3 regions of the Chryseobacterium culicis genome follow, and region 2 is predicted to be linked to each of the others. Evidence: riboswitches for the same ligand, from Rfam matches in the RefSeq annotation. Region 2 holds a riboswitch; each other region holds the start of a gene.
What was found. Region 2 has a riboswitch for S-adenosylmethionine ahead of CQ022_RS16495 (alpha/beta fold hydrolase). Riboswitches for the same ligand answer to the same signal wherever they lie in the genome.

Region 1 (3,188 bases), on a different contig from region 2:
AAGCCGCAACACTGTTTCTATTTCCTGAAACTGCATTTTCCGGACTAAAACCTGGAAAAACCTGAGCTCCGGCTGGTCTTATACTTCCAAAAAAGTCGGTTACTTTTTCATTTTCAGGAGTTTTAGCGGTTACTACACGCCCAAAAATATCGTAAGAAACGTAGGAATTTTCTTTTCCTGCATTTACTTTATAATTTTCGTGTCGGTATTCACCCCCAAATGCAATGTTCAATCCTTTCAGAACATCATATTTTTTGGAGAAATCCAGATTGACGGTATTTTGTGAGAATTCAGATCCTCCGGCATCAAAAGTTCTCGGAGAGCTGTCTGTAAGCGAGGCATTAAACGTATTTACCACCCCAAAACCAAAAGTATTCTTCCCGAATGTATTGCTGAAATCCACATTCCAGCCATTCCATTTCCCTTTAATTCCGGCAGCAAGAGAATAATCATTTACAGCAGCTTCAATCTGAGGAAGATATCCATTGGGGGTAACGGCATTGATGTTTCTTTCATTATTCGGAAGTCTGTAAAATCCTCCGGCATTTCCAAGACGATAGCTATAGCCACCAAAAGAATATACTTTCCACTCATCATTAACAGGAATTTCAGAATTGAAAAATAACTGCCCGGACTGCAACTTAGACTGCCCGGCTCTCAGACTGAAATCTTGTCTCTCCAACCCTCTGTAATTAAGTTCCTGAGAAGTAAAATCTTTACCTAATATTTTTTGAAGGTCAGCAATACTGTTTGCTCCCGAAATCTGGGATTGAAAATCAGAACCAAAATAATCTACCTTGGCTGCATATTGTTTAACGGTATTGATAATCTGCTGAGTATTGGAAGTATTGGTAATGTTTTTATACAAACCGTCAATATTAACTCCATCCTGCAATGCTCTGTAATTAATGGCATTATAAGCATTATAAATATCTCCTTCTCTTACTCCAGCTCTTGAATAAGGATCACGGTACTGCGCAGAACCTGTAATGTTAAAAAATCCGGATTTCCCTATTTTAGCACCATAATTAAGATCTACAGAAATGGTCTGCCCATCTACCCCACCTGTGAAATTATTGGCAACAGGCGAAGCATATCCTCCTAAAAATACCTGCCCGGAAAGTCCTAATCTTTTTTTCAAACCGAGATTAACTACCCCAGCAATGGCATCTGAACCATATTGAGCAGAAGCTCCGTCTCTTAAAACCTCAATTTTTTCTAAAGCAAAGGCCGGAATAGCATTAAGGTCGGTTCCCACAGAGCCTCTTCCCGGTGTGAGGGTAACATTGATAAGGGAAGACTGATATCTTCTTTTTCCATTGAGTAAAACTAAAACCTGATCCGGACCTAATCCTCTTAAAAGTGCAGGATCTACAAAATCAGTTCCATCGTTGACCGTGTGTGAGGTGGATGAAAATGAGGGTACAATATAATTCAAAGCCTGACTGATATTGTTCGTTGGGCTTTGTTTTAAAATTTTTGAGATATTAATGATATCTACGGGAACGGGAGTATCTGTCAATGATCTTCCGGATCCTCTTGATCCAAGGATGACCACATCATCTATTTTCTTTGATTGTAAGGTATCTGTCTGCGCATAATAAAATGTTGAGATAAGCGCAATAGAAGGAACAAAGATTTTTTTCTTGAAATTATGCATGTTGTTTGTTGTTAACTTTTTTGTTGTTAAAAATTGTTTTTTGAACAATACAAATCCTGTAACCCTATATTTTAAGGTTACCATCGATTTTCGAAATGTTTGTATTATTTTTTAGAAATAGAGAAGGCTAGAAACAACAATGCATGCGCATGTAGAAATGGCATGAAAACATATCAGAATAATGAAGACTCACTTCATGATCCGAAGAATAAAAAATTACTGATGTAAGGTGATTTCCCTTGTCTTTAAACATTTGATTTTAACTTTAAAACAAAAATTCAAGATGGGAGTAATGATAGAATGATAAACATTTTTTCCGGAAGATCCGGCTTATCGATTGCAGCACCTTGCTTGTTTTTGCAGGTTGCTATCCCATCTAGAGATTCTTGATAATTACCTGGCAAAGATATAATTATTTCGGAAATAAAAAAAATTTCAGCTTAATTTTTCGATTTTCACAATTTTACCGTAACAAATTCTGTTTTTCAGCGTCTAACCGGATATCAGTAAAACATTATGAAAAAAACGATTTTCGCATTATCCTTGTTAAGCTCTGTCGTTGTTTTCTCTCAGGAAAAAAATAATAAACCTCAGGAAAAACAAATTGAAGGAGTAGTCATCACCAAAACTAAAAAAGCAGTTGAACAAAAAGCAGACCGTACTATTTTTGACTTTTCTGAGCAACCTCAACTGAATAACGGAAACGTTCTGGAAGGAATAAAAAAACTTCCCGGACTTGTATCTACCGATATTGCTGGAATGATGTATCAGGGAAAAATGCTGGAAGTATATCTTAACGGAAGACCTCTGAACATCACATCCAATGAGTTGAACTCTTTCCTGGAAGGAATGCCCGCTAATTCTGTAGAAAGAATTGAGGTAATTACCCAGCCTGGAGCTGAGTTTCCGGCTACTTCCGGAGGCGCTATCATGAATATTATCACCAACAAAAATGCCAATAAATATTTAACAGCTACTTATTCGGGGAATTATTCTTTCACGAATTATGACAAATACAGAAGCAGAACAACCAATTCTGTTAATTTAAATGCCAGAAATAAATATTTCGGATGGCAGCTGAACGTAGGACAAAATTACCGTGAAAGTATGCTGAATGGCCAGCAGGATGAGCTTTTAACGAGTCATACCGACAGATATGGACGCGGATATTTTGCAAAATCAGGATTGACTTTTGATTTAGGGCAGGACAGATTATTATTGAACTACGATATTTATCACAACAATAATGACAACTACACTTTAAGTGACGGGCATGGAGATTTGCCTTTTGAGAATAACCCTAAGGATTTAAGAGAGGCATTTTATACGTCTTCGGATGTGGCTCATACCAATAATTTGAGACAGGAAGCTGTAGTAACGTATCAGAAACGTTTTGCTGATAAATCTCAAAAACTGGACTTCCAGTTTGGGTATACCAGATCAGACAGTAAGTTTTCTCAGGACAATTTCTTTCAGGATGGTACATTTGCAGCTGCTCCAAATCTGCCAATCAATAGCCCTACCAATG
Region 2 (3,188 bases):
GATCTCCTTTCAGCCATTTTCCGATATTGTAATGATAGAACTGCTTATTCCAGAGAAGTCCTGCAAAAGCCTGTCGCTGAACATTTCTTTCATCTTCATTAACAGTATCATTCTGAATTCCTTTATAAAACTCTTCGGCTTCAGCTTGACGGGTTTCAAAAATAGAGTCAAAGTTTTCAAAAGGCTTGTCTGCCTCATCAGGACATAGCCTGAACTCAAAAACTTTCGATTCCCCGGCATCAATACTCTCATCAATAAGAAAAGCAGCTTTGCTTCCTCTTTTTTCAGGATTTACAGTGTTTCCCTGATGAATAATAAAATCATTAATTCCATCCTTAAAATAGGTATTTTCAGATGGGGGAGCTCCATAAAGCTTTGGAGTATTGGTTTCATTGTCACAAAATACACTTTGGGCATTTGAATTTCGGGAATACAGTTTCCTGATTGAAATACTGTCGTGTCCAATATTGATACTTCCGTCATGAGAAGTATTGAGTTCTCCTTTATAAGTATTATATCCCCATTTCCAGTTGTTTCTAAACCATAGAGTAGGAGCCACAAGAATAGGAGCAGCATGCTGACTTCGGTTGCAGACTGTTACTCTGGCCAGAATATCATTGTGATCAGCTTTACAATATTCGATGAAAATATCAAAATATTCATCATTATCGAAAATTCCGGTATCGAAAATTTCATACTCCGGTTCTTTCTTACTGCGTTTTCCGTTTTCTGCAACAAGCTCATCATAAGGAAACGCATTGATAGGATATTTATATACCATCTTCATATAGCTATGAGTAGGTGTATTATCCAGATAATAAAAGATTTCTTTGATGTCTTCTCCATGATTCCCCTGAGGGTTACTCAATCCGAAGAATCGTTCTTTTACCATTTTATCTTTCTTATTCCAAAACGAAAAAGCAAAACAGAACAGCTGCTTTACATCAGAAATTCCGGCGATGCCTTCCTCTCCCCAGCGGTAAGTGTAGCTTTCAGCATTATTATGATTGGTAAAATTCCAGGCGTTTCCGTTTGGGCTATAATCTTCCCGTACATTTCCCCACTGCCGGTTGCTTACATAAGGTCCCCAGTTTTTCCATTTGGTATCTTGTAATCTTTCTTTTTCAGCGGTCATATCTCATCATTTTTCCATACGAAGTTAGTTTTTTTGAGAAGTAATTCCAATTTTTTTCATCTGAATAATTATTAATATAGTCTTGAAATACTTGTGTTTAAGGGCTTTTAAAAATATTAAAATAATTTTTTTTTGAAATTAAAAGAAAAGAACTACCTTTGCATCATTCGTTCATTCAAATATTGAAAATGTTATCAAGAAAGGTTGAGGGATTAGACCCTATGAAACCTTAGCAACCCTTTGTGCAAGCAAAGAAGGTGCTACGTTCTACCAAAATTATTTTGGACAGATAACTTACTGAAGTTCTTTTCAGCCATTTCCTGTGGCATTTTCAATTGTATTAAAATTTAATAGAATTGAAAACAGAACTAAACTATATTAATCTTTCGTATCAAACTTATTCTCAAAAGGAATACAATATCTCATTAAGCTATCAGCTTTTTGGGAAAGATCTGTTTACAGCCCCTATCATTTTAATCAACCATGCTCTTACCGGAAACTCAAATGTATCCGGAGAAAAAGGCTGGTGGAAACAATTGGTAGGAGATAATCAGGTTGTTGATACTGATCAATACACTGTTCTGTGTTTCAATATACCCGGAAACGGATATGACAATTTTTTAATTGAAGACTATGAAGACTTCACTCCTTCAGATATCGCTGCGATATTTCTGAAAGGGCTTGAAGCTTTACAAATCAAAAATATATATGCCATTATTGGAGGTTCTCTGGGAGGAGGGATTGCCTGGGAAATGCTTGCCAAGCAGCCGGATCTCGCAGAAATATTTATTCCCATAGCCTGTGATTATAGAACACACGATTGGCTGCATGCTCAATGTCTGGTTCAGAATTTCTTATTGAATGATAAAGAAGAGCCATTACAGAAAGCAAGAATTCATGCCATGTTGTGTTACAGAACTCCACAATCACTCAATGACAGATTTCAAAACCAATATAATAAGGAAAATCAACGCCTGGAATCAGAAGACTGGTTGGTTTATCATGGTAATACATTAAACGAAAGATTTAGTTTAAAAGCATACAAGCTGATGAATCATCTCCTGATGAATATCAATGCTGATGAAACAGCACTGGAGAGCATACAGGCACGAATGCACATGATCTCCGTAGATACAGACTTATTCTTCCCTGCTTCTGAAATCCGAATGTGTTTTGAAAACTTAAAAGAGAAAAATAAGGATGTTTCTTATCACGAGATCCAATCTATACACGGGCATGATGCCTTCCTAATGGAATATCAACAATTAAATAATATCATAAAAAACATTTTACAGAAGTAATGAAAAATGCTAACGAAATAAAATTTTTGAAGAACAGATCAATCGTCAAATTTGAAGGAGAGGATTTCCTTGGAGAAATCGGGATTGACGGACGTATTTTTAAAGCGCTTACTTTAGCGCGTATCAGTGTAGGAGTGATTTCTCAACAAGCTATAGAAAACGGAATCTCTATTTTGGTTCACGAAAATGATGCAGAAAAAGCGGTTGCTTGTCTTATTGATGAATTCGAAACAGAAAGAAAATCTGGAAAAGTTTCTCAGATCTATAGTATCAATAATGTTTCTGTGATTGGTTTCGTAGCAGAAGATTTCAATAAAGTCTTTGCTGAACTGGCCAGAAACAATGTTTTCCCATTATTGCTGAATCAGGTAGCCGGAGAAAATAGAGTCAACATCGTAGTGACTTCTTCACAGGATGAAAAAACAAGAAATATCATAGAATCTGAAATTTTCAAAAAACCAAAAACAGTTCATCTGGCAATTATTGGTCATGGAAACGTAGGAAAAACCCTGATAGAACAGGTGTTGGAATCTGCAGAAGAAATTAAGAAACGTAAAAAAATAGACCTTAAAGTAGTTGCTGTAGCCAACTCAAAGAAAATAGCCTTCAATAAAAAAGGATTTGATGCCAATTGGGGTGATGAGGTTTTGGCTGCGGAACATCCTTCTAATGTTGAAGAATTGATCAATTTCTCTAATGAAAATCAACTGGAGAACCTGATCGTTGTGGATAACACTGCAAGTAAGGATTTT
Region 3 (3,188 bases), on a different contig from region 2:
CATTCAGGGTATTTCCAAAATCTGAATAATTTTCAAATCTGGCAGCAGCGTCAATATTCAGTTTTTTATCCAGATCATAGGAAACATCTGCATATACTGCCGTGGAATGTCTGTCTTTTTTCACTGCATTGTTTGGAGAGAATCCGATAAAAGATTGAGATCCGCCCGCTCCAAGCACTGTTGATCCTTCAGTGGCAACATTTCCGTTGGTGTCATATTGGGTATAAGAAGCTTCATCACCGGGTTTGATCTGGTATTGTTCCAATCTGAACTCTCCCCCGAATCCGATATTGAAACGGTTTATCTTTTTGGAAACATCAAGATTAATTGTGTTTTGAAGAAAGCTGTGTGCTCCAGCATAAAAACGGGTTGGTGAATTTGCTCCTAGAGATGCATTATTGGTATTGCTAACATTGTAATTGAATGTATTGCTTCCGAATGTATTGCTAAGGTCAAAAAACCAATCATTAACATTATATTTTGCTCCTACAGCATAGGAGACATCATACACTTGTGATCCGAGATTTGCCTGAAATCCGTTCGGATAAATGGATGAAACCACATTAGACGTTTCGCTTGGAAGTCTTCTGAAACCAAACCCTTTTCCTTCTTTGATGCTGAAGCCTCCAAAAGAATAGATTTTAAATTGATCATTAAAAGGGTATTCTGCATTGAAAAACAACTGTCCCTGTCTGATCTGTGCATCTCCGATCTGAAAATTAAAATCGTCACGGGTTAATCCTCGTTCTTTAATCTTTGCATCATCTGCTGCTCTTGCCGCTTCCGGATCATCAGCAAATGCATAGGCAAAATTATTTCCAAAAATATCCAGATCATGATTTTGAGTTCGTGTTGTTTTTCCTCTATGGCTTAATTGTAGGGAAAGGTTGATATAACCCTCTTTTTTTCCTAATGAAGTCCCATAATTGGCTCCTGCCTGATAAGTATCCCCATCATTTCTTCCAGTCAATCCATACGTAAGACTTGCTGAGGCTCCCGTATTTTTTTTAAGAATAATATTGATCACTCCTGCAATGGCATCAGAACCGTATTGTGCTGCAGCTCCATCTCTTAACACTTCTATTCTATCAATCGCAATGACAGGAATTGTACTTAAATCTGTTCCTACAGATCCGTTTCCAACAGTATTCTGATAATTAACTAAAGAGGTAGAATGTCTTCTTTTTCCGTTAAGTAAAACCAGGATCTGATCTGACCCCATTCCTCTTAAGGTTACAGGATCAATATGCTCTGTCCCATCAGAAGCAGACTGTCTCACGGCATTAAACGATGGAATCACATAGTTCAGGAGATCCTGAGCCGTCATTTGTGGAGAACTTCTTTGTATTTTGTCAATATTAATAACATCTACAGGAACTGGTGTTTCCAGTTTTGTTCTTTTGACATTTCGGTTTCCGACAATGATGATATCTTCTATTTCTTTGCCTTTCTCCTCATTCTCCTGAGCAGCGACTAACATTGCCCCAAGCAATAATACAGCTGTGCTTAATTTTTTCATTTTTGTTCTTGCCAATTAATAATACGAGTCTGACGGATCTTTCCGCAGATACACAAGACTTCAAGAAATGGAATTCATATAGAATATTGACTTCACTTATCTCCCCCTCCGGGTTGGAATTAGCACCTTTACACTTCTGGAATCGTGCAGGTTGCTAAGGTTTCACCGGGCCAAATCCCTCCACCTTTCTTGATAAATCTACTGCAAAAGTAGACTATTTTTTTAAATATACAAAAAAGCAGATCTGCTGTACTGCAAATCTGCCTTTCATTATTTTATAGAACTTGTTTACACTTTTATTTTTGAAACATTAAGATGATATTAAGGTGATAAGAGTATTAAGATAAGCTTCGCTTTAAGCTTAAAAATCAGAATAATTCATCTTAACTACCCTTTATTTCTTAAATCCTTCTTAATGGTTTTACTATATTCAACATTTTTGATAAGTTAAACAACTTTATAATTTGTTTTTATTTGATCATCATCTTTTGAATGGCAATTCCGGTGTCCGATTTCAGCTGTACCAGATAGGTTCCCGGTGGATAACTGATTTTCGTTTCATGAGTACCGTTTTCTTTATCTAGCTTGAAAGAGTCCAGCTTTTTACCCGTCATATCAAAAATTAAAATTTCTCCGTTTTTTGCTTTATTGAAAATGAATCGAGCGATTCCGTTTTGTATCGGATTGTCTCCAACCTGAAGGGACAATTTGTTTCCTGCATTGATATCCATTGTTGACAAAGCACCTGCATAGTTTCCAAATATTCTGAATTCTCCAGGCTGTAAAGTAATCGGAGTTGTTGTAGAAGCCACATTCGAAATACTATCATCCATCAGATTCTGCCATTGACCTGTGTAAGGGAAATAAGGCACCACATTTTGGGAAGAAGTAGTATAATTAGCCAATACTACTATATTTTTTATTCCAGTTGTAATTGCTGCATCATACACATAAATTCTCGTGATCAGCCCATTGGGATCATTCGTAAGGTTATTGGATTCTATACTGTACGTTTTAGATTTAAAAACCTGATGGGTATTTCTGATATTGATGATTTTAGCCCATGTATCATAAACTGCTTTTCTGTTTGCATTGGTATCATATCCTAATGTAAATGCAACAGGTTTCTCATCTGTTCTGCATCCGCTGTCGATAGTTCCGTTAGCACATCTGTTGATGCTGAATTCATATCCCAATTCTCCAAACTGCCAGATCATTTTCGGACCGGGAATGGTAAAGAACGTGGCACCGAAAGTTTTCATCCTTTCAAGAGCTGTATTCAGGTTTTTAACATCATAGCTCCCATTAGTGGAGCCATAGGCAAGGTTTTTAAACATCAGCCTTTCTTCATCATGGCTTTCTCCATATCCTACAGCACTCATATTGGTAAAACCATGAAGACTGTGATTCATACGGTCATAATTGCTGTTTTCCTGATACCCCATTGTATTCTGGTTGTAAGGCTCTGTCTGCTTATTCCAAAGCATAACGCCTTTTCCTTCTACTATCCTGTAGTTTGCCCATTGCTGTTCCTCTGCATCAGTTCCCAGATGTTCAAAAATCATGTAAGAATTCGGGTCTATAGCCCACTGTCTGTCAGCATAATGCTTCATGATATCCACTCTATCCTGTTGATAAGCATTGGTACAGGCTTCATCATTTTCAGAGC

Region 1: linked by a shared signal. The riboswitch ahead of CQ022_RS20470 (TonB-dependent receptor plug domain-containing protein) and the one ahead of CQ022_RS16495 (alpha/beta fold hydrolase) in region 2 are both predicted to bind S-adenosylmethionine.
Region 3: linked by a shared signal. The riboswitch ahead of CQ022_RS20110 (TonB-dependent receptor plug domain-containing protein) and the one ahead of CQ022_RS16495 (alpha/beta fold hydrolase) in region 2 are both predicted to bind S-adenosylmethionine.

What each region holds. Positions count from the first base shown of each region.
Region 1 is NZ_PCPP01000005.1:158,167-161,354, reverse strand. It holds gene CQ022_RS20470 (TonB-dependent receptor plug domain-containing protein) at 1-1,660, opposite strand, end outside; SAM-I-IV-variant riboswitch at 1,961-2,058, opposite strand; gene CQ022_RS20465 (outer membrane beta-barrel protein) at 2,177-3,188, shown strand, end outside.
Region 2 is NZ_PCPP01000002.1:746,729-749,916, forward strand. It holds gene CQ022_RS16490 (MGH1-like glycoside hydrolase domain-containing protein) at 1-1,135, opposite strand, end outside; SAM riboswitch class I at 1,324-1,431, shown strand; gene CQ022_RS16495 (alpha/beta fold hydrolase) at 1,492-2,436, shown strand; gene CQ022_RS16500 (ACT domain-containing protein) at 2,436-3,188, shown strand, end outside.
Region 3 is NZ_PCPP01000005.1:79,031-82,218, reverse strand. It holds gene CQ022_RS20110 (TonB-dependent receptor plug domain-containing protein) at 1-1,519, opposite strand, end outside; SAM riboswitch class I at 1,613-1,718, opposite strand; gene CQ022_RS20105 (alpha-amylase family glycosyl hydrolase) at 1,990-3,188, opposite strand, start outside.